DNA from 3 places in the Streptomyces sp. M92 genome. Region 1 is predicted to be linked to each of the others. Evidence: riboswitches for the same ligand, from Rfam matches in the RefSeq annotation. Region 1 holds a riboswitch; each other region holds the start of a gene.
What was found. A riboswitch is a leader RNA that binds a small molecule or an ion and turns the genes downstream of it on or off. The one in region 1 is predicted to bind cyclic di-AMP.
Positions count from the first base shown of each region.

Region 2: linked by a shared signal. The riboswitch ahead of M6G08_RS21150 (M23 family metallopeptidase) and the one ahead of M6G08_RS06845 (M23 family metallopeptidase) in region 1 are both predicted to bind cyclic di-AMP.
Region 3: linked by a shared signal. The riboswitch ahead of M6G08_RS12240 (C40 family peptidase) and the one ahead of M6G08_RS06845 (M23 family metallopeptidase) in region 1 are both predicted to bind cyclic di-AMP.

Region 1 covers NZ_CP101137.1:1,523,067-1,532,778, forward strand. The annotation lists gene M6G08_RS06820 (NsdA family TPR-like regulatory protein) at 101-1,525, shown strand; gene lhgD (L-2-hydroxyglutarate dehydrogenase) at 1,633-2,853, shown strand; gene trmB (tRNA (guanosine(46)-N7)-methyltransferase TrmB) at 3,289-4,110, shown strand; gene M6G08_RS06835 (PrsW family intramembrane metalloprotease) at 4,170-5,567, shown strand; gene M6G08_RS06840 (aldo/keto reductase) at 5,574-6,518, opposite strand; gene M6G08_RS06845 (M23 family metallopeptidase) at 6,658-7,692, opposite strand; cyclic di-AMP (ydaO/yuaA leader) riboswitch at 7,703-7,860, opposite strand; gene M6G08_RS06850 (PP2C family protein-serine/threonine phosphatase) at 8,109-9,293, opposite strand; tRNA gene M6G08_RS06855 (tRNA-Met) at 9,460-9,533, opposite strand; gene M6G08_RS06860 (dihydrofolate reductase family protein) at 9,590-9,712, opposite strand, start outside.
Region 2 covers NZ_CP101137.1:4,722,894-4,732,605, forward strand. The annotation lists gene M6G08_RS21130 (aspartate aminotransferase family protein) at 1-438, shown strand, start outside; gene M6G08_RS21135 (helix-turn-helix domain-containing protein) at 527-1,162, shown strand; gene M6G08_RS21140 (DUF6126 family protein) at 1,159-1,281, shown strand; gene M6G08_RS21145 (tyrosine-protein phosphatase) at 1,291-2,088, opposite strand; cyclic di-AMP (ydaO/yuaA leader) riboswitch at 2,511-2,670, shown strand; gene M6G08_RS21150 (M23 family metallopeptidase) at 2,673-3,614, shown strand; gene M6G08_RS21155 (SGNH/GDSL hydrolase family protein) at 3,850-4,635, shown strand; gene M6G08_RS21160 (TetR/AcrR family transcriptional regulator) at 4,768-5,445, opposite strand; gene M6G08_RS21165 (carboxymuconolactone decarboxylase family protein) at 5,498-6,085, opposite strand; gene M6G08_RS21170 (MBL fold metallo-hydrolase) at 6,264-7,457, shown strand; gene M6G08_RS21175 (hypothetical protein) at 7,629-8,333, opposite strand; gene M6G08_RS21180 (sensor histidine kinase) at 8,789-9,712, shown strand, end outside.
Region 3 covers NZ_CP101137.1:2,660,042-2,669,753, reverse strand. The annotation lists gene M6G08_RS12250 (M23 family metallopeptidase) at 1-1,027, shown strand, start outside; gene pcrA (DNA helicase PcrA) at 1,105-3,600, opposite strand; cyclic di-AMP (ydaO/yuaA leader) riboswitch at 3,831-4,010, shown strand; gene M6G08_RS12240 (C40 family peptidase) at 4,018-5,208, shown strand; gene M6G08_RS12235 (tellurite resistance/C4-dicarboxylate transporter family protein) at 5,236-6,267, shown strand; gene M6G08_RS12230 (hypothetical protein) at 6,245-6,598, opposite strand; gene M6G08_RS12225 (C40 family peptidase) at 6,911-7,966, shown strand; gene M6G08_RS12220 (LuxR C-terminal-related transcriptional regulator) at 8,020-8,763, opposite strand; gene M6G08_RS12215 (ATP-binding protein) at 8,760-9,712, opposite strand, start outside.

The DNA.
Region 1 (9,712 bases):
ACAATGCCTCTTAACGCATGGGATCCGGCGAACTACGCTGGGTTTACGAATGCCGCGTGGTTATGCCAGCGCGGCAGCCGTCTGTGTCGAGGGGTGGCGCATGTCCAGGGAGCAACGCGGGCCGAACGAAAAGCTCGGCGCCGTTCTCGCCCTCGCGGGAATCAGCAACGCAGGTCTCGCCCGGCGCGTCAACGACCTCGGCGCCCAGCGCGGGTTGACGCTGCGCTACGACAAGACGTCGGTGGCGCGGTGGGTGTCGAAGGGCATGGTGCCGCAGGGTGCGGCGCCGCACCTCATCGCCGCCGCCATCGGCCAGAAGCTCGGCCGCCCGGTGCCGCTGCACGAGATCGGCCTGGCGGACGCGGACCCGGCCCCCGAAGTGGGCCTCGCCTTCCCCCGGGACGTCGGCCAGGCGGTCAGGTCGGCCACCGAGCTGTACCGTCTCGACCTCGCAGGCCGGCGCTCCGGCGCCGGCGGCATCTGGCAGTCCCTGGCCGGGTCGTTCGCGGTGAGCGCGTACGCGACGCCCGCCTCACGGTGGCTGATAACCCCGGCCGACAGCTCGGTGGCGCGCGAGGCGGGCCCGGCCGAGGGCTCCGGCGCACCGCTCAAAGTCGGCCACAGCGATGTGCAGAAGCTGCGGGAGGCCGCCGAGGACGCGCGGCGCTGGGACTCCAAGTACGGCGGCGGCGACTGGCGTTCGTCGATGGTCCCCGAGTGTTTACGCGTCGAGGCGGCGCCGCTGCTCCTCGGCTCCTACTCCGACGAGGTCGGCCGCGCCCTGTTCGGCGCCTCGGCCGAACTGACCCGCCTGGCGGGCTGGATGGCCTTCGACACCGGGCAGCAGGAGGCGGCCCAGCGGTACTACATCCAGGCGCTGCGCCTGGCCCGCGCGGCGGCCGACGTCCCCCTGGGCGGCTACGTGCTCGCCTCGATGTCCCTCCAGGCGACCTACCGCGGCTTCGGCGACGAGGGCGTGGACCTCGCCCAGGCCGCGCTCGAACGCAACCGGGGCCTGGCCACGGCGCGCACCATGAGCTTCTTCCGGCTGGTCGAGGCCCGCGCCCACGCGCGCGCGGGCGACGCCCCGGCGGCCGGCGCCGCCCTGAAGGCCGCGGAGAGCTGGCTGGAGCGCTCCCGGCCGGGCGACAGCGACCCGACGTGGCTGGGTTTCTACTCCTACGACCGGTTCGCCGCCGACGCGGCCGAGTGCTACCGCGACCTGAAGGCACCACGCCAGGTCCGCCGCTTCACCGAGCAGGCACTGTCGAAGCCGACGGAGGAGTTCGTACGGTCGCACGGGCTCAGGCTCGTCGTCTCGGCGGTGGCCGAGCTGGAGTCCGGCAACCTGGACGCGGCCTGCGAGCAGGGCGTGCGGGCGGTCGAGGTGGCCGGCCGCATCTCCTCGGCCCGCACCACCGAGTACGTGAAGGACCTCCTGCACCGCCTGGAGCCGTACGGCGACGAGCCGCGCGTGGTCGAGCTGCGCGAGCGCGCCCGCCCGCTGCTGATGACCACGGCCTGACGGCGGCGGCCTGACGAGCGCTGCCTGACCGACATCACGCCGGGCCCGGGTTTGAAGGCATTGTCAGTGGCGCAGTGCACTATCGGAACCGGGAGGTGGGCCGGGAGATGGCACAAGTACGGACCGTGACCGGACACGACTGCGACGTGCTGGTGATCGGCGGCGGGATCGTCGGCCTGTCGACGGCGTACGCGATCACGCGCGCGGCGCCGGGCACGCGGGTGACGGTGCTGGAGAAGGAGCCGGGACCGGCCCGGCACCAGACGGGCCGCAACAGCGGCGTCATCCACAGCGGCGTCTACTACCGCCCGGGCTCGCTGAAGGCGCGCTTCGCGGTGCGGGGCGCGGCGGAGATGGTGAAGTTCTGCGCGGAGTACGGCATCCCGCACGCCGTCACCGGCAAGCTGATCGTCGCCACCGACCGCACCGAGCTGCCCCGCCTGCACGCCCTGGTGCAGCGTGCCCGGGAGAACGGCATACCGGTGCGCGAGCTGGGCGCCGCCCAGATCCCGGAGTACGAGCCGGAGGTCACCGGCCTGGCCGCCATACACGTCGGCACCACCGGCGTCTGCGACTACGTGGCCGTGGCCCGGCAGCTGGCGCACGCCTCCGGCGCGGAGATCCGCTACGGAGCCCAGGTCCAGCGCGTCGACCGCCGCCCCGGCCGCGGGGTCGCCGTCCGCACCCGCTCGGGGGACGTGCTGCGCGCCCGGATCATGGTCAACTGCGCGGGACTGCACTGCGACGAGGTCGCCCGCCTGACGGGCGACGACCCCGGTATGCGGATCGTGCCGTTCCGGGGCGAGTACTACGAACTGGCGCGACCCGAGCTGGTGCGGGGCCTGGTGTATCCGGTGCCGGACCCGGCGTTCCCGTTCCTCGGGGTGCATCTGACCCGGGGCATCGACGGCGGTGTGCACGTCGGGCCCAACGCGGTGCCGGCCCTCGCCCGGGAGGGGTACGGCTGGGGCGTGGTGCGGCCCCGCGAGCTGGGCGGGACGCTGGCCTGGCCGGGCTCGTGGCGGATAGCCCGGCGGCACTGGAGGTACGGGGCGGGCGAGCTGCGGCGGTCGCTGTCCAAGGCGGCGTTCACCACGGCCGTGCGCAGGCTGCTGCCCGCGGTGACGGAGGACGACCTGGTGGCGGCGCCCGCGGGAGTGCGGGCACAGGCGGTGCTGGCGGACGGGACGCTGGTGGACGACTTCCTGATCCAAGAGGGCGCCCACGCCGTGCACGTCCTCAACGCCCCGTCCCCCGCGGCGACGGCCTCCCTCCCGATCGGCCGCGAGGTGGGCCGACGGGCCCTGGCCATGCTGGGGGCCGCCTGACGGCGGGGCGCCAGGCCTGCCGGGGACGGCACGCGGGGCCCGGCACGACCAGGCACCCCTGAGGGGGCCTCCGGCCGGGGACGCACGAGCCGAAGCAGCTCACAGGCCGAAGAAGCCTCCCGGCCCCACAGGCCCCGGTAGGGGGCACGCCGGAGCCCGGGGCCCATACCGGAGGCCCATCCACGCGAGGGGCATGCCCGCGCCTGGGGCGTAGCCGAGCCGGGGGGCACACCCAAGCCGGGGGACCACACCCAAGCCGAGACCACACCAGAACCGCATGCCACACCCAAGCCAGAGACCACACCAGAACCGCAGGCCACACCCAAGCCGGGGCCACTAAGGCCAAGGCGTGGCAGGCCCGCGGACAGACGCGCGGAGGGCACCGCCCCCGGGCCGCCCGGCCAGGACGCGTACGGCCGTAAAATCGAAGGCACTGTGTCTGATTTCCGCAGCGCCTCCGACGCCCCCCAGCCAGCCGCACCGCATCCCGGCGACTCCGTCCGGCACACCCGGGCCAAGGGTGAGCCCCGGTTCCCCGACGGGCCGAAGGCCGACCCGGCCGGGTCGCACTTCGAGCGGCGGATCCGGAGTTTCCAGCCCCGCCGGAGCAGGGTGACCGCCGGGCAGGCGGACGCGCTGCAACGGCTGTGGCCGCTGTGGGGGCTGGACATCGACGGGCAGCGGGTCATCGACCTCGGTGAGCTGTTCGGCAACGACCACCCCGTCGTCCTGGAGATCGGCTTCGGCATGGGCGAGGCCACCGCGCAGATGGCCGCCGCCGACCCGGGCACCGACATCCTCGCCGTGGACGTCCACACCCCGGGCCAGGGCAACCTGCTGGGTCTCGCGGAGCGGAACGGCCTGTCCAACGTCCGGGTGGGCAACGGCGACGCGATCATCCTCCTGCGTGAGATGCTCGCCCCCGACTCCCTCGCCGGACTGCGCGTCTACTTCCCCGACCCCTGGCCCAAGAAGCGGCACCACAAGCGCCGCCTGATCCAGCCGGAGTTCCTGACCCTGGCCGCGACCCGGCTCGCACCGGGGGCCGTCCTGCACTGCGCCACCGACTGGGAGCCGTACGCCGAGCAGATGCTCGAGGTGCTCACCGCGCACCCCGACTTCGAGAACACCGCGCCCGGCGGCGGATTCGCGCCGCGTCCCGCCCACCGGCCGCTGACCCGTTTCGAGGGCCAGGGACTGGACAAGGGTCATGTGGTGAACGACTTGCTCTTCCGCCGCGTACAGCACACCGGGTAGCACCGCGAACCGCCCGCGACCAGCACCCGGAGCAGCCTCCACCGGTTAGGGTCCATGCCGTGGCCACCTGTCCCCCGTATCCGACGAATCCGCCGCGTCCGCACTGGTGGCAGCGCGCCTGGGTGCGTTACGGGGCGGTGGCCGCGTTGCTGGCGACGTCCGGCCTGGTGATCCTGGCGCTGGTGCGTGAACAGACCGGCACCCAGGGCTTCCTGGTGGGACTCGGCCTCGCGGTGCTGCCCGTGCCGCTGCTCGTCGCCGCGTTCCGCTGGCTGGACCGGGTCGAGCCCGGCCCCTGGCAGAACCTGCTGTTCTGCTTCGCCTGGGGCGCCTGCGCCGCCGCCCTGATAGCGATCATCGCCAACAGTTTCGCGACGAGATGGATCGCCACGGCCACCGCCGACCCGGCCGGGGCCGACACCCTGGGCGCCACGGTCATAGCGCCCGTCGTCGAGGAGTCCGCCAAGGCCGCCGCCGTCCTCCTGGTCTTCCTCTTCCGCAGGCGCCACTTCACCGGCATCGTCGACGGCGTGGTCGTCGCCGGCGTCACCGCCACCGGCTTCGCCTTCACCGAGAACATCCTCTACCTGGGCAACGCCTTCGGCACCGACCAGCTCACCGGCGACAGCGGCCTCGCCTCCGTCACCGCCGCGACCTTCTTCGTCCGCGTCGTGATATCGCCCTTCGCCCACCCGCTGTTCACCGTGCTCACCGGCATCGGCTTCGGCATCGCCGCCCTCTCCACCGGCCGGCACCGCCTGCGCCGCGCCCTGCTGCCGTCGGCCGGCCTGCTGCTCGCGATGGGCGTGCACGCGCTGTGGAACGGTTCGGCCGCGTTCGGCGAGTACGGCTTCCTCGCCGTGTACGGGGCGTTCATGGTGCCCTGCTTCGGCCTGCTGACCTGGCTGGTGATCTGGACCCGGCAGCGCGAACTGCGCACCGTGCGCACCGAGCTGCCCGCCTACGTCATGGCCGGCTGGCTGGCCCCGGCGGAGCCGCACGCCCTCGGCTCGATGCACGCCCGCCGACTCGCCCGGCAGTACGCCCGTCGGCACGCCGGGAAGCAGGCCGCGCGGGCGGTGGCGCAGTACGAGGCGTACGCGACCTCGCTGGCGTTCCTGCGGCAGCGGGGGCGAGCGGGCCGCGCGGGCGCCGGCTTCGCCGTACGGGAACGGGAACTGCTGGGCGCCCTGTGGCAGCGCCGCGAGGTGGCACGTCCGGCACTGGACCACGCGGCCCGCGCCACCGCTCCCCCGCCCGTCGCCCCCTGGCCCGGGTCCGGGGTGACCGGAGCGCCCGGGGTGTACGGCGCCACCGTGGCTCACGCCACGTACGGCTACGCGGGCCCCTGGACTCCGGCCTTCGCGGCGGCCCCGTCACCGGCCCCGTACGCCGTGCCGGCCCGGCCCTCGTACCCGTACCCGCCGTACGCCCGGCCCCACCTCCACCGGCCGTAGCCTGCCTCAGGCCGACGCCTCCGTCAGCCGCCCGGTCTCGTCCTCCGTCAAGGTCAGCTCCGCCACCCCCAGCAGCGCCGACAGCTGCTCCACCGTGCGCGCGGACGCGATCGGCGCGGCCACCGTCGGCTGTGCGGCCAGCCAGGCCAGGGCGACCGTGGCGACGGGGGCGGAGTGGGTCTCGGCGATCTCGTCCAGGACCGCGAGGACCCGCTGCCCGCGCTCGCTCTCCAGGTGCTTGGCGGCGCCGCCCGCGCGCGGGCTGTCGACGGTCGCGCCGGGCCGGTACTTGCCGGTGAGGAAGCCGGACGCGAGGGCGTAGTAGGGCACGGCGGCCAGACCGGACCGCTCGGCGAGGTCGCGCAGTCCGCCCTCGTAGGTGTCGCGGGAGACCAGGTTGTAGTGGGGCTGGAGTGCCACGTACCGGGCGAGGCCCTCCCGGTCGGAGAAGTCCAGGGAGGCGGCGAGCCGCTCGGCGGAGATGTTGGAGGCGGCGATGTGCCGGACCTTGCCCGCCCGCACCAGTTCGTCGAGCGCGCCGATGATCTCCTCGACCGGCACCTCGGGCTTGTCGAAGTGGGTGTAGTAGAGGTCGATGTGGTCGGTGCCCAGGCGGCGCAGCGAGGCGTCGGCGGCCGCCTTGATGTTCGCGGCGCTCAGTCCCGGGTAGTCGGGGTGCTGGCTGACCTTGGTGGCGAGGACGACGTCGTCACGGTTGCCGCGGGCCGCGAGCCACTTGCCGAGGACGGTCTCGGACTCGCCGCCGCTGTTGCCGTCGACCCAGGCGGAGTAGGAGTCGGCGGTGTCGACGAAGTTGCCGCCCGCCGCGGTGTAGGCGTCGAGGACGGCGAAGGAGGTGTCCTGGTCGGCGGTCCAGCCGAAGACGTTGCCGCCGAGGGCGAGGGGGAAGACCTTCAGGTCGGAGGAGCCGAGCTTGCGCAGAGGAGTCATGTACTGCGTCAACGAGCCCGGCGGATCCCGGGATTCCGGCAGCGGGGCAAAAATCCCGCAAACCGGCAGCCCTGACGTCGGGGGGTCGCCGTCAGGACCGCCGGGGATCAGGAGTGACGACCGGCGTGTGCGGTGTGGCTCAGGGGGTGAGGCCCTTGCTCTGCAGCCAGGCCATCGGGTCGAGGCTGCCGCCGCCGGCCGTGTGGACCTCCATGTGCAGGTGGGCGCCGGTGACGTTGCCGGTGGCGCCGACGCGGCCGATGACGTCGCCGGTGGTGACCTTCTGGCCGACGCTGACGCTGATCGAGGACTGGTGGGCGTACCAGATCTCGGTGCCGTCGTCGAGGGTGAGCACGGTCTTGTAGCCGTACGACCCCTCGTACCCGGCCGACGTGATGGTGCCGCTGTGCACCGCCTTGAGCAGCGTGCCCGTGGGGGCGGCGAAGTCGAGGCCGGTGTGGTGGCCGGAGGACCAGTAGGGGCCCGCCTGCCCGAAGGTGGAGGAGATCGTGTACGAGGAGGTGGGCAGCGTGAACTGCTTGGCCAGCTTCGCGAGCCGCTCGGCCTCGGCCTTCTTCGCGGCTTCCTCCTCCGCCTTCTTCTTGGCGGCGGCGGCCTCGGCCTCGGCCTCCTTCTCCGCCTTGGCGGCGGCTTCCGCGGCCTTCTTCTCGGCGGCGGCCGCTGCCTCGGCGGCGGCCTTGCTCTCGACCTGGGCCTGCTGCTGCTCGGCCTGTGCCATGATCCGCGCCCGCAGCGACTCACCCGCGTCGGAGGTGCCGCTTTCCTCCCCCGTGCCGGCGGAGGCGGCGGCGATGCCGCTGAGCGGGGTGGCGGAACCCTCGGGCTCGGGCTCCTCGTCGGAGAGGATCGAGCCGACGTTCGGCATGTCCGGCATGGAGATGGACACCGGCGGCTTGCCGGTCTGCGCGCTGGCCATGCCGCCGGCGCCGACGGCGGCTATGACACCGACGCCGAGGACGGTGGAGCTGCGGGCGAGTCCGCCGCGCTGCTTGGCGACGCGGTGCCGGCCGCGCACGGGGCGGATGGACTCCGCGGTGGGGTTCCACTCCTCCCAGGGGCCCTCTTCGGCGCGGTGGACGTCGTAGCCGAAGGTGTCGGTGTCGTGCCCGCTGGGCACGAACGGGGCCTCGGGGGCAGGCCGGTTGGACGCCACGTGGGCGTACTCCTTTCCTTCCTTTCGCCTACCGGGTTAGCTGACGGGTTCGGAGCAGGAAGGTCTCCTACGCGCGTATATCCGCCGTGCCTGGCACGGCGTCATACGCCCGATTCACCCCAAGTGGTGGTTCCCCGGTTCCCTCGCGGGATTCGGCGCGTGCGCACGGAGCCGCCTTCTGTGACGGCTGGGACGACCGCGCTGCGTTATCGAACGTTAATAGACGGGGGCCTCGGATTCCAAGCCGTTCCGCTTGATCATTAACAGAACCCGGGGTGACACAGGCCTCATGAACGGTGAAATCCGCACGAGTTGACCCCTCCTCAGCGCCCCTTCGGCACCCCTTTCCGCAAGCACCACACCTGACGGTATGTCAGTTGTTATGCGCAGGGCGCTCGCCCCGTCACGGGCCGTGGTCAGGGCCGTCGTACGGCGAGCAGCGCCATGTCGTCGGCCATGCCGCCCCCGGAGTGCCTGCGCACGTCCTCGGCGAGGGTGCCGAGCAGGTCTTCCGGGTGCCGGAACACACAGCCGGCCAGCCGCTCGTGCGGGTCGTAGAACTCGCCCCGGCCGTCGCGGGCTTCCGACAGTCCGTCGGTGTAGAGCAGCAGCGTGGCCCCGCCGGGGAACGGGGCCTCCTCCGCCCGGTCGGGCCACACGCCCAGTTCCCCCATCCCGAGCGGCAGCGCCGACTCCCGGGCGGGCAGCAGGCGCAGGGTGCCGTCGGCGTAGAGCAGCAGCGGTGGCGGGTGCCCCCGGTTGAGGACGCGGACGACGCCGTCGCCGTGCGGGAGTTCGGCGAGTACGGCGGTGGTGAACCCCTCGAAGGCGTCCAGCCCGTCGCGCCGGGTGCCCTCGCGGGCCAGCGCCCGCTCCAGCCGCTGGGCCACCGCCTCCAGTGTCGCCTCCTGTTCGGCGGCCTCCCGGAACGCGCCGATCACGACGGCGACGGCGGCGACCGCGCCCATGCCCTTGCCCCGCACGTCGCCGACGATGAGCCGGATGCCGCGCGGGCTGTCCTGCACGGCGTACAGGTCGCCGCCGATGAAGGCGTCGGCCTGCGCCGCCTCGTAGCAGGCGGCGATCTCGAAGCCGCCGATCCGCTCGGCGGGCTCGGGCAGCACGGCCCGCTGGGCGGCCTCGGCGATCTCGCGGACGGAGACGAGCCGCTCGCCGGTGCGGCGCACGAAGGCGTTGACGAGGACGGCGAGCACGGCCACCGTCGTGATGGTGATCAGCTCCGTGAGGGAGTCGACGTAGTGGATGACCTCCTTGGTCAGCTGGAGCCCGACGACGGCGGCGACCACGGCGGCACTCGTGAGCACCGTGCCGCGCCGCGAGTAGACCGCGGCGGCGACCAGGGGCGCGGCCGTGTAGAGGGGGCCCGCGGTGAAGTAGCGGGGGGTGAGGATGTCGTACAGGACGGCGACGACGATCAGCAGGACGGGCAGCGCGCGTACCAGGACCCGCCCGTAGGGGGCCCGGCGGCGCGGCTCTTCCCCGGGCGGCAGTACGCCGGCGGTGACGCCCAGTCCGGGGTCGGGCACGGGATCGCCGGGGAGCCGGCCGCCGGCCCTGGCGTACGCCCCCTCGTCGTCCACGTCACCTGGCCGCACCACTCGTCTCCCGCCACCCCGCACGTCCGCGCCGCTTGCCGCCTGGCCCTCCAGGTTTGCGGGAGTGGAGGCGGGGGGCGAGTCGTGAGGGCCGACCGGGTGAACGCACCGAGGGCCGGAATCCTCATGGATTCCGGCCCTCGGCCTTCAGTAGCGGGGACAGGATTTGAACCTGCGACCTCTGGGTTATGAGCCCAGCGAGCTACCGAGCTGCTCCACCCCGCGTCGTTGTGTTCACCACTGTACGTCATCCGGGGGGCGGAATGCACATCCGTATCTCCCTACCCCTCCAGATGGCGGTTCGGCGCCTTCGCCCGCCCCTCGTAATCCGGCAGTACGACGACGGTGGCGCCCTGCGCGGCGAGCACCCCGCTGCCGTCCGCGCCCGGCACGAAGGTGTCCGG
Region 2 (9,712 bases), 3.2 Mb from region 1:
TCCGTGATGGAGAACGAGGAGATCGTCGCGAACGCCGCCGCGGTCGGTGAGCGGCTGAAGTCCCGGCTCGCGGCGCTGGTGGACCGCTACGAGCTGCTCGCCGACGTCCGGGGCCGGGGGCTGATGATCGGCATCGAGTTCGGCCGGCCCCGGTCCCTGAAGCTGCGCAGCCGCTGGACGATGCTCCAGGCGGCCCGGAAGGGGCTCTTCGCGCAGATGGTCGTGGTGCCGTTGCTCCAGCGCCACCACATCCTGACCCAGGTGTCCGGCGACCATCTGGAGGTGATCAAACTGATCCCGCCCCTGATCATCGACATGGCGGACGCGGACCGGTTCGTGGACGCCTTCACCGAGGTGATGGAGGACGCGCACAACGGCGGCGGCCTGATGTGGGACTTCGGCAAGACGCTGGTCAAGCAGGCGGTCGCCAACCGTTAGGGGGCCGCGGCGGAAGCGCCGCCCGAGGCTCTTTGCCTCACAGGCAAGAAAATTGCCTGCCGGGCAATGTTCGGGCTGAATGGGAGGCATGACCTCCCACGAGTCCGGTCCCCCGGCCGATGCGGTGTCCGTCGTGGCGCCGCAGCTGCGGGCCCTGCGGCGCCGGGCCGCCCTCACCCTGGAGGCCGCGGCCCGTGCCGCCGGGCTGTCGCCCGCGCACCTCTCCCGGCTGGAGACCGGGCAGCGCCAGCCCTCGCTGCCGATGCTCCTGTCCCTCGCCCGTGTCTACGGTACGACCGTCTCGGAGCTGCTCGGCGAGACGGCCGCGGACCGGGAGGCGGTCGTGCGGGCCGACGCCATGGAACCGACCTTCGCCGGCGGCTGGACGTACTGGCAGGCCGGTGGGGCCGGCCGCGGCATGCAGGCCCTGCGCGTGCACGTGCCGCACGGCTCCCAGGGCGACATCGTGCGGGTGCACCCGGGCGAGGAGTGGATCCACGTCCTGCGGGGCCGGCTGCGACTCCGGCTCGGGGACGCGGTGCACCGGCTCGGCCCGGGCGACAGCGCGCACTTCGACTCGCTGACCCCGCACCGCATCGCCGCCCGGGACGCCGACGGGGTCGACCTCCTCTTCGTCCACACGCTGCTCCAGAGCCCGACGGCGGCGCTGTGCCTGGGACCGGCCACCACGCCGGGCCACCCCTTCCCTGGAGAGACATCATGAACATGCAGGAAAAGTGGCCGCGCGCGGTCTGGGTGCGGCTCTTCATCTACCTCGTCGTGGGGCACGTGCTGGCGGCCTTCATCTACCTGCTCTTCGAGGTGGGTGCCAACAGCGGGTGAGTGGCCGCCTCAGTCCAGCATCCGCTCGCGCAGCCGCTCCCGGGTCTGCGGAGTGATCCGCAGGCCCTTCTCCAGGTAGGCGTCGACGCCGCCCCAGGTCTGCTCGACGGTCTCGAAGGCCGCCGCCAGGTACTCGGCGCGGGCGTCGAAGAGGGGGCTGAGCAGCTCCATGACCTCGGGGGAGTAGGCGGAGGCGGCGGTGCTGCTGCGGCGCACCTTGTAGCGGCGGTGCGTGGCGTTCGACTTCAGGTAGTCCTCGGCGACGGCGTCGCGCTCGACGCCGAGGGCGAGCAGCGTGACCGCGATCGACAGGCCCGCGCGGTCCTTGCCGGCCGCGCAGTGCATCAGGGCGGGGACGCTGTCCTCGGCGAGCGCGTGCAGCACCCGGGAGTGCTCCGCCGTGCGCTCCTTGATGATCATGCGGTACGAGTCGATCATTCGCTGGGCGCCCTTGCCGTCCGCGAGGATCTCGCGCAGCTGGTCGAGGTCGCCGTCGCGGACCATTTTCCAGAACTCGGCGCCGTCGGCCGGGTCGCTCAGCGGCAGGTTCACATTGCGCACGCCCGGAAGCTCGACGTCCGGGCCGTCGAGCTTCTGGTCGGCGGCGTTGCGGAAGTCGAAGATCGTGTGCAGACCCAGCGAGGACAGGAACGCGGCGTCCTCCCCGGTGGCGTGCGCGAGGTGGCCGCTGCGGAACAGCACCCCCTGCCGCACCCTCCGTCCGTCCACGGTCGGCAGCCCGCCCACGTCGCGGAAGTTGCGCACCCCGGCCAGCTCGGGTTCGGTCGACGGCACCTGCTGCGTCACGGGGGCTCCTCCCACTCCGCCCCGCCTGCGCCACTCGCCGACGGGTGCCACTCGACGATACGGCACGGTGCGGAGACGCAGGGGCGAAGTGAACCGACTGGGCCACGTCTGGGCCTTCTGCCCGAAATAGAGCCTTAATCCCAACTCGGTCCGGAATAAAAGGGGCTGAGGGAGACACGCGTGAGCAGCGTCATATCCGTGACGGTGCGTTGCCCGTCATGTTCACGTAATCCAGCTGGTTTCCAGGGCCGTTCACGGGAAACGGCTCCTCGGGAATCGACGGAGTGTGACGGCCGCTCCCGGTAATGGATCAACCGGAACACCCGTCGACGGAACCCCTCGCTTGTCCCTGTGCGTCTTGGTCCCTTACGTTCACCACCGATCCGGACGGACGCCTAATCCTGCCGCCGACCGGAGCCCGCATTCATCCACCACCCGTACACGGCAGGAGCGGGGGACCCACAGGTAACACCGCCTGTTCCGGTTCCCGGAACGGCTTGGGGTAAAGCCGCGTCTCGGCGCGGCCGGGCATCTCCAGCCCGAACCCGACAGCTCACCTCGCAGGCGCCGGAGAGGAATTCGCCATGCCCGCGAAGGGTAAGCACCGCCGTACCAAGGCCATGCGCCTGACCCGTGCCATCGCCGTCGCCGGAACCGGCGGCGCCGCGCTGGCGCTCCCGCTGATGGGTGCCGCCGGCGCCCAGGCCGCCCCCGCTCAGTCCGTCTCCGAGCAGGCCGTGCAGTCCGTTCCGACGTCGGCGAAGAAGGCCGCCGCCGAGAAGAACTCCGACTCGCGCACGTACACCGTGAAGAGCGGTGACTACCTCTCGAAGATCGCCGACGAGCAGGACGTCGACGGCGGCTGGAAGAAGCTCTACGCGGACAACCGCGAGGCCGTCGGGTCCGACCCGTCGCTGATCCACCCGGGCCTGGAGCTCACGCTCGGCGGACAGGCCGCCAAGGCCGAGCGGCCCGCTGCCGAGAAGCCCGCCCAGACCGAGCAGAAGCCGTCCGCCGAGAAGACCGAGTCGGCCGAGGCCGAGAAGTCCTCGGACGCCGGGAAGGCCTCCTCGGACTCCGGCTCCTCCGGCACGAGCACCCAGTCCGCCGGCACCACCAGCGGCTTCACCTCGCCGGTCCCGAGCGGCACCATCGGCACCCCGTACCACCAGTCGGGCAGCATGTGGTCCAGCGGCTACCACACCGGCACCGACTTCGTCGTGCCGACCGGCACCTCCCTCAAGGCCGTCGGCGCGGGCACCGTCGTCTCCGCCGGCTGGGGCGGCGCCTACGGCAACCAGGTCGTCATCCAGCTCGCCGACGGCCACTACGCCCAGTACGCCCACCTGTCCTCCCTCTCCGTCTCGGCCGGTCAGTCCGTGACGGCGGGTCAGCAGATCGGCCTGTCGGGCGCCACCGGCAACGTGACCGGCCCGCACCTGCACTTCGAGATCCGCACCACCCCGGACTACGGCTCGGACGTGGACCCGATCGCGTACCTGCGCTCGCACGGCGTCTCTCTCTGACAGCCGTTCCGGCGCGGCCCCGCGCCACCGAAGGCCGGACCCGGATCCCCGGGTCCGGCCTTCGGCCTGTCCGCACTCCGGCCCGTCCGTCCGCCGACGTATTCCTGAATTGGTGAACACTTTAGGCGTGGTGTTTCTCACCGGCCGTCAACCCTTTCCTACGGTCGCGTAGGTCACATTCCGAGGTGAATGATGGGCCGATGTGGCAGACGATTCGAAGAGTGACAGCAGAACAGTGATCGGGTCGTACGTGGCGGTGGGGGACAGCTTCACCGAGGGCGTCGGCGACCCCGGCCCCGACGGGGCGTTCGTCGGCTGGGCCGACCGGTTCGCCGTACTGCTCGCGGACCGGCGCCCCGAGGGCGACTTCACGTACACGAACCTCGCCGTACGCGGCAGGCTGCTCGACCAGATCGTGGCCGAGCAGGTGCCGCGGGCCGTCGAACTCGCGCCGGACCTGGTCTCGTTCTGCGCCGGCGGCAACGACATCATCCGGCCCGGCACCGACCCCGACGAGGTGGCCGAGCGGTTCGAGCGGGCGGTGGCCGCGCTGACCGCCGTCGCGGGCACCGTCCTGGTGACGACCGGATTCGACACCCGCGGGGTGCCCGTCCTCAAGCACCTGCGCGGCAAGATCGCCACGTACAACGGACACGTCCGTGCCGTCGCCGACCGCTACGGCTGCCCCGTGCTCGACCTGTGGTCGCTGCGCACGGTCCAGGACCGCAGGGCGTGGGACGCCGACCGGCTGCACCTGTCGCCGGAGGGCCACACGCGGGTGGCGCTGCGCGCCGGCCAGGTCCTCGGCCTGCCCGTCCCCGCCGACCCGGACCAGCCCTGGCCGCCGCTGCCGCCCCGCGGCACCCTGGACGTCCGGAGGGACGACGTGCACTGGGCCCGCGAGTACCTGGTGCCGTGGATCGGACGCCGGCTGCGCGGCGAGTCCTCGGGCGACCACGTGAGCGCCAAGGGGACGCTGTCGGCGGACGACATCAAGATGCGGATCGCGTCGGTGGCCTGACGCACCCGCCGGAAAACGGCGAGACTTCACGGGCGGGGCCGGAACCCGGGGTCTGTGCGGCGGCCGTACCGAGGACGTGGGGCCCGGCAGACGCCACTCCCGGCCATGCGGCACGGACGCTCCGGCTCCGCCTCACCGGCGCTGACGGGGAGCCGCCGCGTCCCCGCGGCCCGATCCGCCGGAACGGCCTCGGCCTCCCGACGCCGTCACCGTCTCCCGGGCCAGGCCCAGCTCCCGCGCGAGCGCCTCGTCCGTCCACTCGCGGGCCCGGGCCCGGGGCACCGCTCCCGCGTACGACGTCAGCTGCACGGCCAGTCCGTCGAGGAAGGCGGTCAGGCGCAGGGCGGCGCCGTCGGGATCCGCGCACCGGAACTCCCCGGCGGCCACGCCCTCGGCGATGACCCCCGAGAGCGCCGCCTTCCACTGCCGGTCCAGGTCCCGGGTGACCTCCCGCAACGCGGGTTCGCGCAGCGCCGCCGCCCAGCCCTCGATCCACAGCCGCCAGCCCTTGGCCTGCCCGGTCGGGGCGTACCACCGCACGGCCGCCCGCAGCCGGCGCAGCGCCGACGTGCGCCGTCCGAGCAGCTTGTGCAGGCGCGCGAGATCGTCCTGGGCGGCGTGCGTGAACGCGGCGGCGACGAGCTTCTCCTTCGTGGAGAAGTGGTAGAGCACCAGCGCGTTGCTGACCCCGAGCGCGGCGGCCACGTCGGCGATCCGCAACGCCGCCACGCCCCGCGCCGATATCTGCTCCACGGCCGCACACAGCAGCTCCTCGCGCCGCTGCGCCACACTCAACCGGACTCTCCCCACGCCCGTCACCCTATACAGGTGCCCGGACCTGCGGCGAAAGCCGCCGGGAGGCTCAGTCCGCCGTCGCCGGGGCGGCCGCGTCCGTGGGCCTCGCGCCGGGCACCTCGCACGAGTCCCTGAATCCCTGGCTGGTCAGATCGAGCGCCGCGTTGATACGGGAGCGCAGGTTCTCGACGGCGACCATGGCGGTCAGCTCCACGAACGCCGGCTCGCCCAGCGCCGTGCGCAGCCGGGCGGCGAGTTCGTCGCCGACCGTCGGCGGCGTCGCCGTCATCGCCTCGGCGTACTCCATGACGTCCCGCTCCAGCGGCGTGTAGACGTCACTGTCCCGCCACACCGGCACGTCGTGGAGCTTGCGCCGGTCCATGCCGCGCTCGGCGTTCTCCCAGTATCCGAAGTCCATGCACCACGAGCAGCCGATCGAGGCGGCCGAGGCCATCACGGCGAGCGCCTTCAGGTCGGAGTCCAGCCTCTTCCACTTGGCGACGGACTGCTCGAAGCGCAGGTCGCCCCAGAGCACCCGCGGATTGTGGGCGAGCGCCTTGCCGGGGTCCAGGACCTTGCCGTACGTCCGCCGGGAGTACCACTCCATCACGCGGAAGAAGATCGTGCGGGGCGGGGTGAGCGATACGCGGGCCATGGGGGCCACCTTCCTGTCCGTCGGTCGTGCCGTGCGCTTCCGGGCGCTCCTGCGGGGCGCCCACACCGGTACGACGGACGCAGGGAACACGGATGTGACATCGGTCGTTCGAGTGACGTCGGGCGAGAGTCGCACGAGACGACAATGGAGAGCCCGATCCACTTCACCTGGAGGTACCGTGGCCGGTTTCCGCTCCCCGAACCAGGGGCTCCGCCTGCCGCTGCCCGCGGCCTTCGGCGCGGAGCCCACCGGCGCGCGCATGGCGCGCATCCGCCGCTCGCCGAACTTCCGCGACGGCGTCTTCCAGAACCCCGGGGGCACCGCCCGGACCCGGCCCTCCGGGTCGGCCCGTGAGTTCGCCAAGATCTACTTCGACAAGGAGTCACGGCTCGGCCGCGCGCCGCGCGGCACCGTCCCCGTGCACGCCACCACACTCGCCGACCTCGCCCGGCCGCCCGCCACCGGACTGCGCCTGACCTGGATGGGCCACTCCAGCGTGCTCGCCGAGATCGACGGCCAGCGGGTCCTCTTCGACCCCGTCTGGGGCGAGCGCTGCTCCCCGGTCCCGTTCGCCGGGCCGAAACGGCTGCACCCGGTCCCGGTGCCCCTCACCGCCCTCGGCCCGGTCGACGTCGTCGTCATCTCCCACGACCACTACGACCACCTGGACCTGCCCACGATCAAGGCGCTGGCCGGCACCGACACCCTCTTCGCGGTGCCGCTCGGCGTCGGTGCCCACCTCGAACACTGGGGCGTCCCCGTCGGCCGGCTGCGCGAACTGGACTGGCACGAGTCGACCCGCGTCGGCGGCCTCACGCTCACCGCCACCCCGGCCCGCCACTTCTGCGGACGCGGCCTGCGCAACACCCAGCACACCCTCTGGGCGTCCTGGGTCGTGGCCGGTGCGGAGCACCGCGTCTTCCACAGCGGGGACACCGGCTACTTCGACGGCTTCAAGGACATCGGCGCCGCCCACGGACCCTTCGACGCCACGATGATCCAGCTGGGGGCGTACGCCGAGTTCTGGCCGGACATCCACATGACCCCCGAGGAGGGCGTCCGCGCCCACCTGGACCTGCAGCAGGGACGGCCGGGCGGCGCCCTGCTGCCCATCCACTGGGGGACCTTCAACCTCGCGCCGCACGCGTGGGCGGAGCCGGCGGAGTGGACGGGGGACGCTGCCGAGGAGGTCGGGCAGACGGTGGCCCTTCCGCGGCCGGGCGAGCCGTTCGAGCCGGCGGGGGAGCTGCCGGTGGAGCCGTGGTGGCGGGCGGTGTCCCAGCCGATCGCGCGCCCGTGGCACCGCGCCCGAGGTGCCGAGAAGGCGGCCGAGACGCGCAGCGGCGATCTCGACCTCGCGGGCGAGCGGTGAGGCCGGTCGTGGACCGGCGGCAGCGGGCGGTTCGGATGCCGCGGCGTCCTCCGCGCGCCCAGGAGGCGGCGGACGGGCTCGTGGGTGCTGGTGGTGGCCCGCTCGGCAGTTCAGACCTTCACCGGCCCGTCGTACGGTGCGACGGGCCGGTGGCGTTGAGGGGCGGGTCGCTCAGTTGTCGACGGGGGTGAACGAGTAGCCGAAGGTGTCCATGACCACCGAGAAGTTCGTGGTGCGGTTGCCGGCCTCGTGCCACACCTGGCACTTGTAACCGGTGTCGGCGCCCTTCTCGACGGCCTTGACGGCCGGTATCTCGTCGCACGTCAGCTTCTGCTCGTAGCCGCCGCTGTCCTCGTGACGTTCCCAGAACTCCTGGTAGACGCGCTTGGCGACGAGGAGGTCCTTCTCCTGCTGCGCGTCGTACCGGATGAGGAAGTCGCCGGCTCCGTAGTCGTCGGCGATCTTCACCGTGAAGGGGATCTCGACGCCCTCGTAGGAGGCCGTGCACGTGCTGGCCGCGGAAGCCTCGAGGGTGACGCCCGCCGGACAGTCGGCGGTGGTCTTCCCGTTCACCTTCGCGGCCCGCAGCAGGTCCTTGCGCAGCCTGTGCTCCACCTTCTCCGTGAACTCCGAGCCGCTGTCGGGCTCGGGCTGCGGCGTCTTGAGGTCGTCGTTGTCCTGGACGACTTCGGCCTGGGCCTGCGTGAGTTCGACGGCGAGCGGCTTGCTCTCCGGCTTCTGCTCCTGCTGCTGCGAGCCGCTCCCGGCCGAGTTCTGGCTGTTGTTGTCCCCGTTGTCGCCGTCTCCGTCGGACCCGCATCCCGCGGTGAGCAGAACCGCGGCCACGACGACTGGGGCGATCTTGCGTATGCGCATGCCTCTTACTGTAAAGCCGGGGTAAAGCCGGGCCGGGACAGGGGGGTTCACCCCCTGGGGCCGGCGCAGGCGCGAAGGTGGCGTGGCGGCGTGGCTCTTCGGCTGTTGTGCTCCGCGCGATGTCTGCCCTGGAGCGTGTGAGCCGGCGGTTGCACGCGGCCAGGACTCAAGCGACCGCTACCGACAGTGACCATTTCTGATCTCTTCTGGGTGGCTCCCGATCGTTCTCCGGCCTCTTTGGAACAGAACCTTCACCGGCTTATCGGTCTGTCGTACGAGGCCTCATACCAGAGCGGGACGTTGTCCGAGGGACTTTGGCAACTGCCCATCGCGCATGCCGTTCGGGCGACTACTGTCAGTGTCCGTCGGGCGGCGTAGGTCGCCTGTCCGCGTGGCGTCCGTCCGACGCGCGCATCCCAGGCCCGACGGACCAACGGACCAGTACGAGGACCCCGATGTCTCACCTCCGCGCCCCGGCCGCGCGAGCAGACCGCCGCGAGGGCGGGCGGCACGGCCGGCCGGCCTCCCGTACCGCCCCCGCACTGACCGAGACCCACATACGGCCCCAGCTCCTGCGCCTCGCCGTACTGCCGCCCGTCGCGGTCGCCCTCAGCGCCTGCGCGGTCGTCCTGTTCACCATCCGGTCCACCGGCGTCCGGCCCGGCCTGGTCCTGTGGGGCGTGCTCGCCGGGGCGGTCTCGGTCACCGTCGTGGCCGTCGCCATCGCCGCCGTGGCCGCCGGCCGCGCCGCCCGCTCCGTGCACGACCGCGTCGGCGCCCTGCGGCGCAGCACCGCGCGCGGCGAGGGCGATCTGCGTGCCGTGGTCGAGGCGTTGCGCCGTGGCGAGACCCCGCCCCAGCGCAAGCCGCGCGGTGGACCGCCGGACGACGCCGACGACTTCGAGCTGCTCGCCGCCGACCTCTCCCGCGCCCACGACGGTGCCGTCACCGCCGTCGTCCGCGCCGCCCAGCTCTCCAGCCAGGCGGGCAGCGAACAGAAGCTCGAGGTCTTCGTCAACCTGGCCCGGCGCCTGCAGTCCCTGGTGCACCGGGAGATCTCCATCCTGGACGAGCTGGAGAACGAGATCGAGGATCCGGACCTCCTCAAGGGCCTCTTCCACGTCGACCACCTCGCCACCCGCATCCGCCGCCACGCCGAGAACCTCGCCGTGCTCGGCGGTGCCGTCTCCCGCCGGCAGTGGAGCAACCCCGTCGACATGACCGAGGTGCTGCGCTCGGCCATCGCCGAGGTCGAGCAGTACTCACGGGTCCGGCTGGTCCCCCCGATCGACGGCACCCTGCGCGGCCACGCCGTCGCCGACGTCATCCACCTGCTGGCCGAACTCGTCGAGAACGCCACGCTGTTCTCCGCCCCGCAG
Region 3 (9,712 bases), 1.1 Mb from region 1:
CGGCGCCTACGACGCCACGCAGTGGAACCCGGCCGGCACCGCCCCGGAAACGCCCGAGGCACCGGAGAACGCCACTCCCGCCGCCGCACCGGTCTCCCAGGAATCCGGCTCAACCGGCACGCCCGGCTCGGACCCCGGCGCACGCGACGACGAGTTGGCCGCCACCGGCGAACTCCCCACCGTGACCGCCCTCCTGGAGGAGCAGGAGGAGGTCGTGGCCCCGGCCGCCCACATCCCGGCGCCACGCGCCGGCTCCCGCAGCGGCGCCCGTTCCCGCCGCCGCCAGCCCGCCAAGCGCTCGGCGCTGATGACCATCGCCGTACCGTCGGCCTGCGTGGTGAGCGTCGCGGGCATCGCGGCAGCCTCCGTCGGCGGTCTGAGCGGCGACGACGGCACGGAGGCCGCGGCGTCCGCGGCGGACTCGGACGCGGGTGAGGACAAGGCGGCCCCGGTCAAGCCGTCGGCCGCCAACAACAAACTGGACACCCAGCTCACCAGTCTCGCCGCCGGAGCCGACGACTTCGCCGACCGGGCCAGCCGTACCCAGGAACGCATCGACCTCAAGGCCCAGCAGGCCGCCGAGAAGAGGCGGGCGGCGGAGGAGGCGGCCCGCAAGGAGCGGCTGCGCCCGAAGTTCGCACTCCCCGTCGCACAACACGGTCTCAGCGCGTACTACGGCCAGGCCGGCATCAACTGGATGTCCGTGCACAGCGGCATCGACTTCCCCGTGGCGTACGGCACGACGGTGATGGCCGCGACCGACGGCACCGTCCGCACGCAGTACAACTCCGCGTACGGCAACATGATGATCGTGACCGCGAAGGACGGCACGGAGACCTGGTACTGCCACCTCTCCAGCTACCAGGTGCCCTCCGGTACGACGGTGAAGGCCGGCGACGCCATCGCGTTCTCCGGAAACTCGGGCAACTCGACCGGCCCGCACCTGCACTTCGAGGTGCGCCCCTCGGGCGGTTCGGCCATCGACCCGCTCTCCTGGCTGCGCAGCCACGGCCTCAACCCGACGTAGCGGAGTAACGTCTCAGCAGCCCCGCCGAGCGGGGTCCGAGCCCTACGGCCCGGCCCCCCTGACCCGGACGCGACACCTCAGAGCTTCTCCACCGGCGCGTACCGCAGCAGCAGCCGCTTCGGCTTGGTGTCCCCGAAGTCGATCGTCGCCTCGGCGTTGCTCCCCGTGCCCTTGATCCCGACCACCGTGCCCAGCCCGAACTGGTCGTGCGTGACCCGGTCGCCCACGGCCAGCGACACCGCCGGCTGGTCGGCCGCGGCGGACCGGCGGGTGGCGAAGCCGGAGGCGCCCGACGCCGAGGAGCGGGAGCGGGACGACGACAGCGAGGCGGCCACCGCGGAGACCGGCGCGGCGGGCGCGGGCCCGTTCGCCCCGGTCCGCTTCCACTCCAGGTGGGGCGTGGGAATCTCCTCCAGGAAGCGCGAGGGCGGGTTGTACGACGGCTGGCCCCAGGCGCTGCGCAGTGTGGACCGGGTCAGGTACAGCCGCTCACGGGCACGGGTGATGCCGACGTACGCCAGGCGGCGCTCCTCCTCCAGCTCCTTGGTCTGGCCGAGGGCGCGCATGTGCGGGAAGACGCCGTCCTCCATGCCGGTGAGGAAGACGACCGGGAACTCCAGGCCCTTCGCGGTGTGCAGGGTCATGAGGGTGACGACGCCGTCGCCGTCCTCCTCGTCGGGGATCTGGTCGGAGTCGGCGACGAGGGCGACCTTCTCCAGGAAGTCCGCCAGGGTCCCGGTCTCCTCGCCCTCACCCTCACCCTGCTCCTGCTCGAACTCCAGAGCGACGGCCGCGAGTTCCTGGAGGTTCTCGATGCGGGTCTCGTCCTGCGGGTCGGTGGAGGCCTGCAGCTCGGCGAGGTAGCCGGTGCGCTCGAGGATCGCCTCCAGCACGGTCGCCGGTCCGGCGCCGGACTCGACGACGGTGAGGAGGTCCTCCATGAGGGTGTTGAACCGCTTGACGGCGTTGGCGGAGCGCGCGGCCATGCCGTACGCCTCGTCGACGCGCCTGAGTGCCTGCGCGAAGCTGATCTTCTCGCGCTGGGCGAGGGCGTCGATCATCGCCTCGGCGCGGTCGCCGATGCCGCGCTTGGGAACGTTGAGGATGCGGCGCAGCGGCACCGAGTCCTCGGGGTTGGCCAGCACCCGCAGGTAGGCCAGGACATCCCGGACCTCCTTGCGCTCGTAGAAGCGGACACCGCCGACGACCTTGTAGGGCAGGCCGACGCGGATGAAGACCTCTTCGAAGACGCGGGACTGCGCGTTGGTGCGGTAGAAGACGGCGACGTCTCCGGCCTTGGCCTCACCCGCGTCCGTGAGGCGGTCTATCTCGTCGGCGACGAACTGGGCCTCGTCGTGCTCGGTGTCGGCGACGTACCCGGTGATCCGCGAGCCGGCGCCCTGGTTGGTCCACAGGTTCTTCGGGCGTCGGGACTCATTGCGCTCGATGACCGCGTTGGCGGCGCTGAGGATGGTCTGGGTAGAGCGGTAGTTCTGCTCCAGGAGGATCGTGGTCGCGTCCGGGTAGTCCTCCTCGAACTGGAGGATGTTGCGGATGGTGGCGCCGCGGAAGGCATAGATCGACTGGTCGGCGTCGCCCACCACGCACAGCTCGGCGGGCGGGACCTCGGCCTCGGGCGGCACGTCGACGGGGTGTTCGGCGGGGGTGCCGACCAGCTCGCGCACCAGGGCGTACTGGGCGTGGTTGGTGTCCTGGTACTCGTCGACCAGGACGTGCCGGAAGCGGCGGCGGTAGTGCTCGGCGACGTCCGGGAAGGCGCGCAGCAGGTTGACCGTCGTCATGATCAGGTCGTCGAAGTCGAGGGCGTTGGCCTCGCGCAGCCGCGACTGGTACATGGCGTAGGCCTGGGCGAGCGTCTTCTCGAAACCGTCGGCCGCCTGGGCGGCGAAATCCTCCTCGTCGATCAGCTCGTTCTTCAGGTTGCTGATCTTGGCGCTGAAGGACTTGGGCGGGAAGCGCTTGGGGTCCAGGTCGAGGTCGCGGCAGACCAGGGCCATCAGGCGCTTGGAGTCGGCGGCGTCGTAGATCGAGAAGGACGACGTGAAGCCGAGCCGCTTCGACTCGCGGCGCAGGATGCGGACACAGGCGCTGTGGAAGGTCATCACCCACATCGCGTTCGCCCGCGGGCCGACGAGCTGCTCGACACGCTCCTTCATCTCACCCGCGGCCTTGTTGGTGAAGGTGATCGCGAGGATCTGGCCGGGGTGGACGCCGCGCTCGGCGAGCAGGTGGGCGATGCGGTGGGTGAGCACGCGCGTCTTGCCGGAGCCGGCACCGGCCACGATGAGCAGCGGGGAGCCGGAGTGGACGACGGCGGCGCGCTGGTTCTCGTTCAGCCCCTCCAGGAGCGCGGCCGGGTCCAGGGCGGGGCGGGGGGCGCCGTCCCGGTAGTACTGGTCCCGGTCCGGAGGCACGTCGAACTTCCCGCCGAACAGATCGTGCGGGACCGGCTCCGGTCCGTGATCGTCCTCGGGCGGCGGCGGAGGTTCTTCCTCGTGACCGCGGGGGGTCTGGAGGCTCGCCAGGAAGCTGTCGTCAAAGAGGCTGCTCATCGCTCTCCGAGTCTAGGGCGCCCCACCGACAACCGGTCCCCGCCCCGGAGAATGGCCGCGATCCCCGCACCGGACACGCGCCGCGACCGAACGGCACACCATGCGTGACCCTCTCACCGAAGGTCACGAAAATGTATCGGGCATATCACCCACCAACCTTCACAGCCGCCACACGAGTTGGCTACGGTGCGGGCAGGCCGCACGCCCCCTCCGGCGAACCTCGCCGGGCCGCGCGGCCTCCGCCGAGTCCGGCGTGCCCGCACGGCGCCCGGAGCCGGGGACCCAACCGAGAACCTCGGGGTGAATCGGCACACGCCCCCTCGTCGGGGCGCACGCCGTAGGGCAACCCTTCCGGATCCACTCCGCCCGAACCCGACAGCTAACCCGGTAGGCGGATCTTTGGAAGGAGTCGCCTCCTTGGCGTCGCACCGCAGGCCGCGCCCCACGGGTACGCGCGTCGCAGGCATACGGACCCCCGCCCTCGCCACGGCCGCCCTCACCTCCGTGGCCCTGCTGTCCCAGACGGCCGACGCCACGCCGTCGGACGAGGACAGACCGAGCCTCGAAGAGGTCGAGAAGAAGGTCGACGACCTCTACCGGCAGGCGGGGTCGGCGACCGAGAAGTACAACGCGGCCAAGGAGAAGACCGCCAAGCAGCGCAAGCGCGTCAACAACCTCCTGAACGACGTCGCCCAGCGCACCCAGAAGCTCAACGAGGCGCGCGAGGAGCTGGGGTCCTTCGCCTCCGCCCAGTACCGCACGGGCGCCGCGGTCCCGCAGACCGCGACCTTCCTGCTCGCGGACTCGCCGCAGGACTACTTCGACCAGAACCAGCTGATGAGCCGGCTCACCGGCCGCCAGAAGGACGCGGTCGACGACTACGTCACGCAGCAGTCCGAGACGATGAAGAAGCGCCGGGAGGCCACCGAGAGCCTCCAGACGCTCACCGATTCGCAGAACGACCTGAAGACGGCCAAGGCCACCGTCCAGAAGAAGCTCGCCAACGCCCGTGAACTGCTGTCGGAGCTGACCGCCGAGGAGAAGGTCCGGCTCGCGGCGATCGAGAAGAAGAAGCAGGAGGAGGCCGCCCGCAAGGCCGCCGAGCTCGCGAAGCAGCAGGCGGAGGAGCGGGAGCGGCAGCAGCGGGAACGGGAGCAGGCGGACCGGCAGGAGAGCGGGTCCGGTGGTTCCGGCGGCACCTCCTCGGGCACCGGCGCGACCGAGCCCTCCGCACCGGACGCCTCCCACGGCACCAAGGCGGAGAAGGCACTCGCCTTCGCCCGCGCCCAGATCGGCAAGCCGTACGTCTGGGGCGCCACCGGCCCCGGTTCCTACGACTGCTCGGGACTGACCCAGGCCGCCTGGAAGGCCGCGGGCGTGACCCTGCCGCGCACCACCTACGACCAGGTGGACGCCGGCACGACCGTCCCCGTCTCCCAGGCGCAACCCGGTGACCTGGTGTTCTTCTACGACGACCTCAGCCACGTGGGCCTCTACATCGGCAACGGCATGATGATCCACGCCCCGAAGCCGGGCGCTTACGTGCGCGAGGAGTCGATCTACTACGACGGCGAGGGGTCGATCCACAGCGTGGTGCGCCCGGCCTGACCCGCCGCGCTCTCTAGCATCGGCTGCATGTCATCCGGCGCCGCTCCCACCTCCCCTGCCGCCCTCCACCCTCTGCGCGCCTGGTGGGCGCAGCGTCCGCCGGCGGCCGGTGCCGCGGTGATGGCGACCGGCATCCTGTCGGTCGGCCTGCACCTCACCGGCCACGAGATCCTGTCCCGGCTCGCCCTGGTCCTGGCCGGCACCGCCTGGTTGACCCTGGCGGCGAACTTCGTCTACCTGCTGCTGGTCGAGCGTGCGCAGTGGTTGACGCGGGCGGGGACACCGGGCGCGCTCACCGCCGTGGCCGCGACGACCGTGCTCGGCACCCGTATCTCACTGCTCGGCTGGACGCCCATGGCTGCGGTGCTGCTGGCGCTGGCGGCACTGCTGTGGCCGGGACTGCTGTTCCTCGTCGTGCGGCACTGGGGGCGCCGGATGCCCGGCGCGGTGTTCCTGGGCTGCGTCGCCACGGAGGGGCTCGCCGTGCTCGGTGCCACGCTCGCGGCGGCGACGACCACGCCGTGGCTGGCGCACGCGTCCCTGGTGCCGTTCTGGCTGGGCATCGTGCTCTACCTGATCGCGCTGTTCCGCTTCGATCTCCGGCAGGTGGCCCGAGGCTCGGGGGACCACTGGGTGGCGGGCGGCGCGCTCGCCATCTCGGCCCTCGCCGGCGCCAAGCTGCTCGCCGCCGCCGGGACGGGCATGTACCTGTGGAACGCGGACGACCAGGCCGTACTGCACGACGTGACCGTCTTCCTGCTCGTCCTCGACCTGGCCTGGTACGCCGTCCTGCTCGCCGCCGAGATCGCGTGGCCGCGGCTCCGCTACGACGTGCGCCGCTGGTCGACCGTCTTCCCGCTCGGCATGACGGCGGCGGCGACGCTGTCCGTCGCCGCCGCCGTCGACGTGCCGTGGCTGGACGCCCCGGGTCAGGCGCTGCTGTGGGTCGCGGTCGCCGCGTGGCTGGCGGTCGCGGCGGGGGCACTCCTCCAGGGCCGGGCCGGGCTGCGGTCGGCCGGCGCGGGCCCGGCGGCTGTCAGGTCCACAGCACGGCGATGAAGATGTTCGCCACGGTCAGCAGCCCCACCAGCCCGAACAGCGGCTTCTCCACCTTCTCGTCGTCGCGCTTCACGTAGACCAGTCCGAGGATCACGATCAGCAGGGCGAGCTTCACACCCATCTTGATGTTGTCGACGGACTGGTCGTCGGCCTGGTTGAGGCCGATCAGGACGACACCGGTGACCAGCATCGTCAGCGCGCCGTGCAGCATCGCGGGAACGAAACGGGCCGTGCCCTGGCCCATGGCCTTCATCTGGGTCAGGAAGCCGCCCAGGAGCGACGCGATGCCGATGATGTGCAGACCGACGAAGATGTGGATGAGTACGTCCATGAGGCCGGAGCCTAATCAGGGGGCCGGACACGCTCCGACACCGGCCCGTCCGGACCGCGGCGCCGCACTCCGCGCTCCGGCGCATATATGCGTCCCCTAGCACCTCGCCTGCCCCTCCCGCCCCTGATCCGGCACATCGGTCATCACCCAGCGTGAAGACGACGGCCGCGGGACGGGCCCACGTTCACATACGGTCGCCCACCGGACCGGTACCGCCAGTTCCGCACAACCCGTCACCGGACCGTTACCGTCACGCCTAGCGTCCTCCCCCGGGCAGGCCCAGCCGAGTCGTACGGAAGGACGTGGAGCGCAGTGGGAAGGCACCGCAGGCCGCGACAGCGCATGACGGGCGGCGGAAGAGCCCGTACGGCGGCCACCATCACCCTGGCCGGTGCGGCCACCGCGACCGGCCTGGGCGGCGGCACCGGCCACGCCGAGCCGGAGCAGACACCGGCTCAGGTCAAGGCCGAGGTGGACAAGCTCTACCAGGAGGCGGAGGTCGCCACCGAGAAGTACAACGGCGCCAAGGAGAAGGCGGACGCCGCCGAGCAGCGCCTCGAGGAACTGCGGGACGAGGTGGCCCGCAAGGAGGACCGGCTGAACTCCGCGCGCGAGGATCTCGGCACGGTCGCGGCGGCCCAGTACCGGAGCGGAAGCCTCGACCCGGCGCTGCGACTCATGCTCTCCGCCGACCCCGACCGGTACCTCGACGGCGCCGCCTTCGCCGAGCGGGCGGGCAGCCGGCAGCAGGCCACCGTGGGCCGGGTGCGCAAGGAACTGCGGGAGATCAAGCAACTGCGCGGCGCCGCACGCGTCGAGGTGGCGTCGCTGAAGTCACGCCGGGAGGAGCTGAAACGTCACCGCGAGACGATCACCGGCAAGCTGGCGACGGCCCGCCGCCTGCTGTCCCGGTTGACCGCCGAGGAACGCGCCCGCCTCGGCGACGGCACCGGTGACCGTGCCTCCCGCTCCTCGCCCGGCCCCCGGGACGGCATCTCCGGCCCATCCCAGGCGCCCAACTCCCGTGCGGCGGCGGCCGTCGCCTACGCCTACCAGAAACTGGGCAGCCCTTACGTCTGGGGCGCGACCGGCCCCGACGCCTTCGACTGCTCGGGTCTCACCCAGGCCGCCTACCGCGCCGCGGGCGTCTCCCTGCCCCGCACGACCTACGCCCAGATCGACGCCGGCCGCCGCGTCGCCCGCTCGGAACTGCTCCCCGGCGACCTGGTCTTCTTCTACTCCGGCATCAGCCACGTCGGCATCTACGTCGGCGACGGCAAGATGATCCACGCCCCCAACCCGTCGGCGCCGGTGCGTGTGGCGCCCGTGGACCAGATGCCGTTCGCGGGCGCCGCGCGGGTGGCGTGACGCCCGGACGACGGTGGCGGCGTGCCCGTGCCGGGCCGGAGCGCCGAGGACGGTCAGACCAGCCGCCGCGCCGTCGCCCACCGCGTCAGCTCGTGCCGGTTGGACAGCTGGAGCTTGCGCAGCACCGCCGAGACATGGGACTCGACCGTCTTCACCGAGATGTACAGCTGCTTGGCGATCTCCTTGTACGCGTAGCCGCGGGCGATCAGGCGCAGTACCTCGCGCTCGCGCTGGGTGAGGCGGTCGAGGTCCTCGTCGACCGGCGGGGCGTCGGTCGACGCGAACGCGTCGAGGACGAACCCTGCCAGGCGCGGGGAGAAGACGGCGTCGCCCTCCTGCACGCGGAAGATGGAGTCGACGAGGTCCGTGCCGGTGATCGTCTTGGTCACATAACCCCGGGCGCCACCACGGATCACGCCGATGACGTCCTCCGCCGCGTCCGAGACGGAGAGGGCGAGGAAGCGGACGGGCCGCTCCGTGTCGCTCATCAAGGGGGTGCAGCGGCGCAGCACTTCGACGCCGCCGCCACCGGGGAGGTGGACGTCGAGCAGCACCACTTCGGGCCGGGTGGCGGTGATGACGGTGACGGCCTGGTCGACGTCGGCGGCCTCACCGACGACCTCCACACCGGTCTGCGCGGTCTGACCGATCTCGGCCTGGACGCCGGTGCGGAACATACGGTGGTCGTCGACGAGCACCACGCGCACGTGACGCTCCCCCGCGCCCGCGTTCGCCGGCTGTGCGGGCTCGGCCGCCTCTCCCGCCGCCGTTGCGTTCGCCTCGATCGGGTCGCTCATGACGTCTTCTCCGCCCTCTCCATCTCCAGCTCGACCTCCGTGCCGCCGTCCGGCACCGCGCGCAGCCGCGCCGTGCCGCTGTTGCGCTCCATGCGGCCGATGATCGATTCTCTGACACCCATCCGGTCGGCGGGTATCGAGTCGAGGTCGAAGCCGGGACCGCGGTCCCGGACGGACACGAAGACCGTCCTGCCCTCGACCTCGGCGTAGACCTGTACGGCGCCGCCCTCGCCACCGTACTTGGCGGCGTTCACCATGGCCTCGCGGCCGGCCTGCATCTGTGCCCCGATCCTCTCGTCGAGCGGGCAGTCGCCGACGACCACCACCTCGATGGGGACGCCGTGCTTGTCCTCGACCTCGGCCGCGTTGCGCTTGACGGCCTCGGCGAGGGTGGTGGGCTCGTCGTCCTCGTCCTTGCCGTTGCCCTCCGGTTTGTAGAGCCAGGCGCGCAGGTCCCGCTCCTGGGCACGGGCCAGGCGGCGCACCTCCCCCGCGTTCTCCGCGTTGCGCTGGATCAGGGTCAGGGTGTGCAGCACCGAGTCGTGGACGTGGGCGGCGACCTCGGCCCGCTCCTGCGCGCGGATGCGCATCAGCCGCTCCTCGGAGAGGTCCTGGGTCATGCGCACCAGGTAGGGGCCGGCGAGGAGCGTTATGCCGACGAGGACGGCGAGCGCGGCCTGGAGCACGGAGCCGAGGTGGGCGGCGGACCCCTGGAGGACGAAGATGCCGGTGACGCCCGCGGTCACCAGCAGGACGCCGGCCACGGAGCGCAGCAGGGTGACGGTCCGCCGGTGGCGTCCCACCTCGGCCCAGCGGGCCCGGCGGGCGTTGTCCGCCTGGCGCCAGACGAGGGCGACACCGGCACCGACGAGCACGGTCGGCCAGAGATAGGCCTTCGCTCCGCCGCCGAGGTCGACATTGCCCACGAAGACCAGTGCCACGACGACCA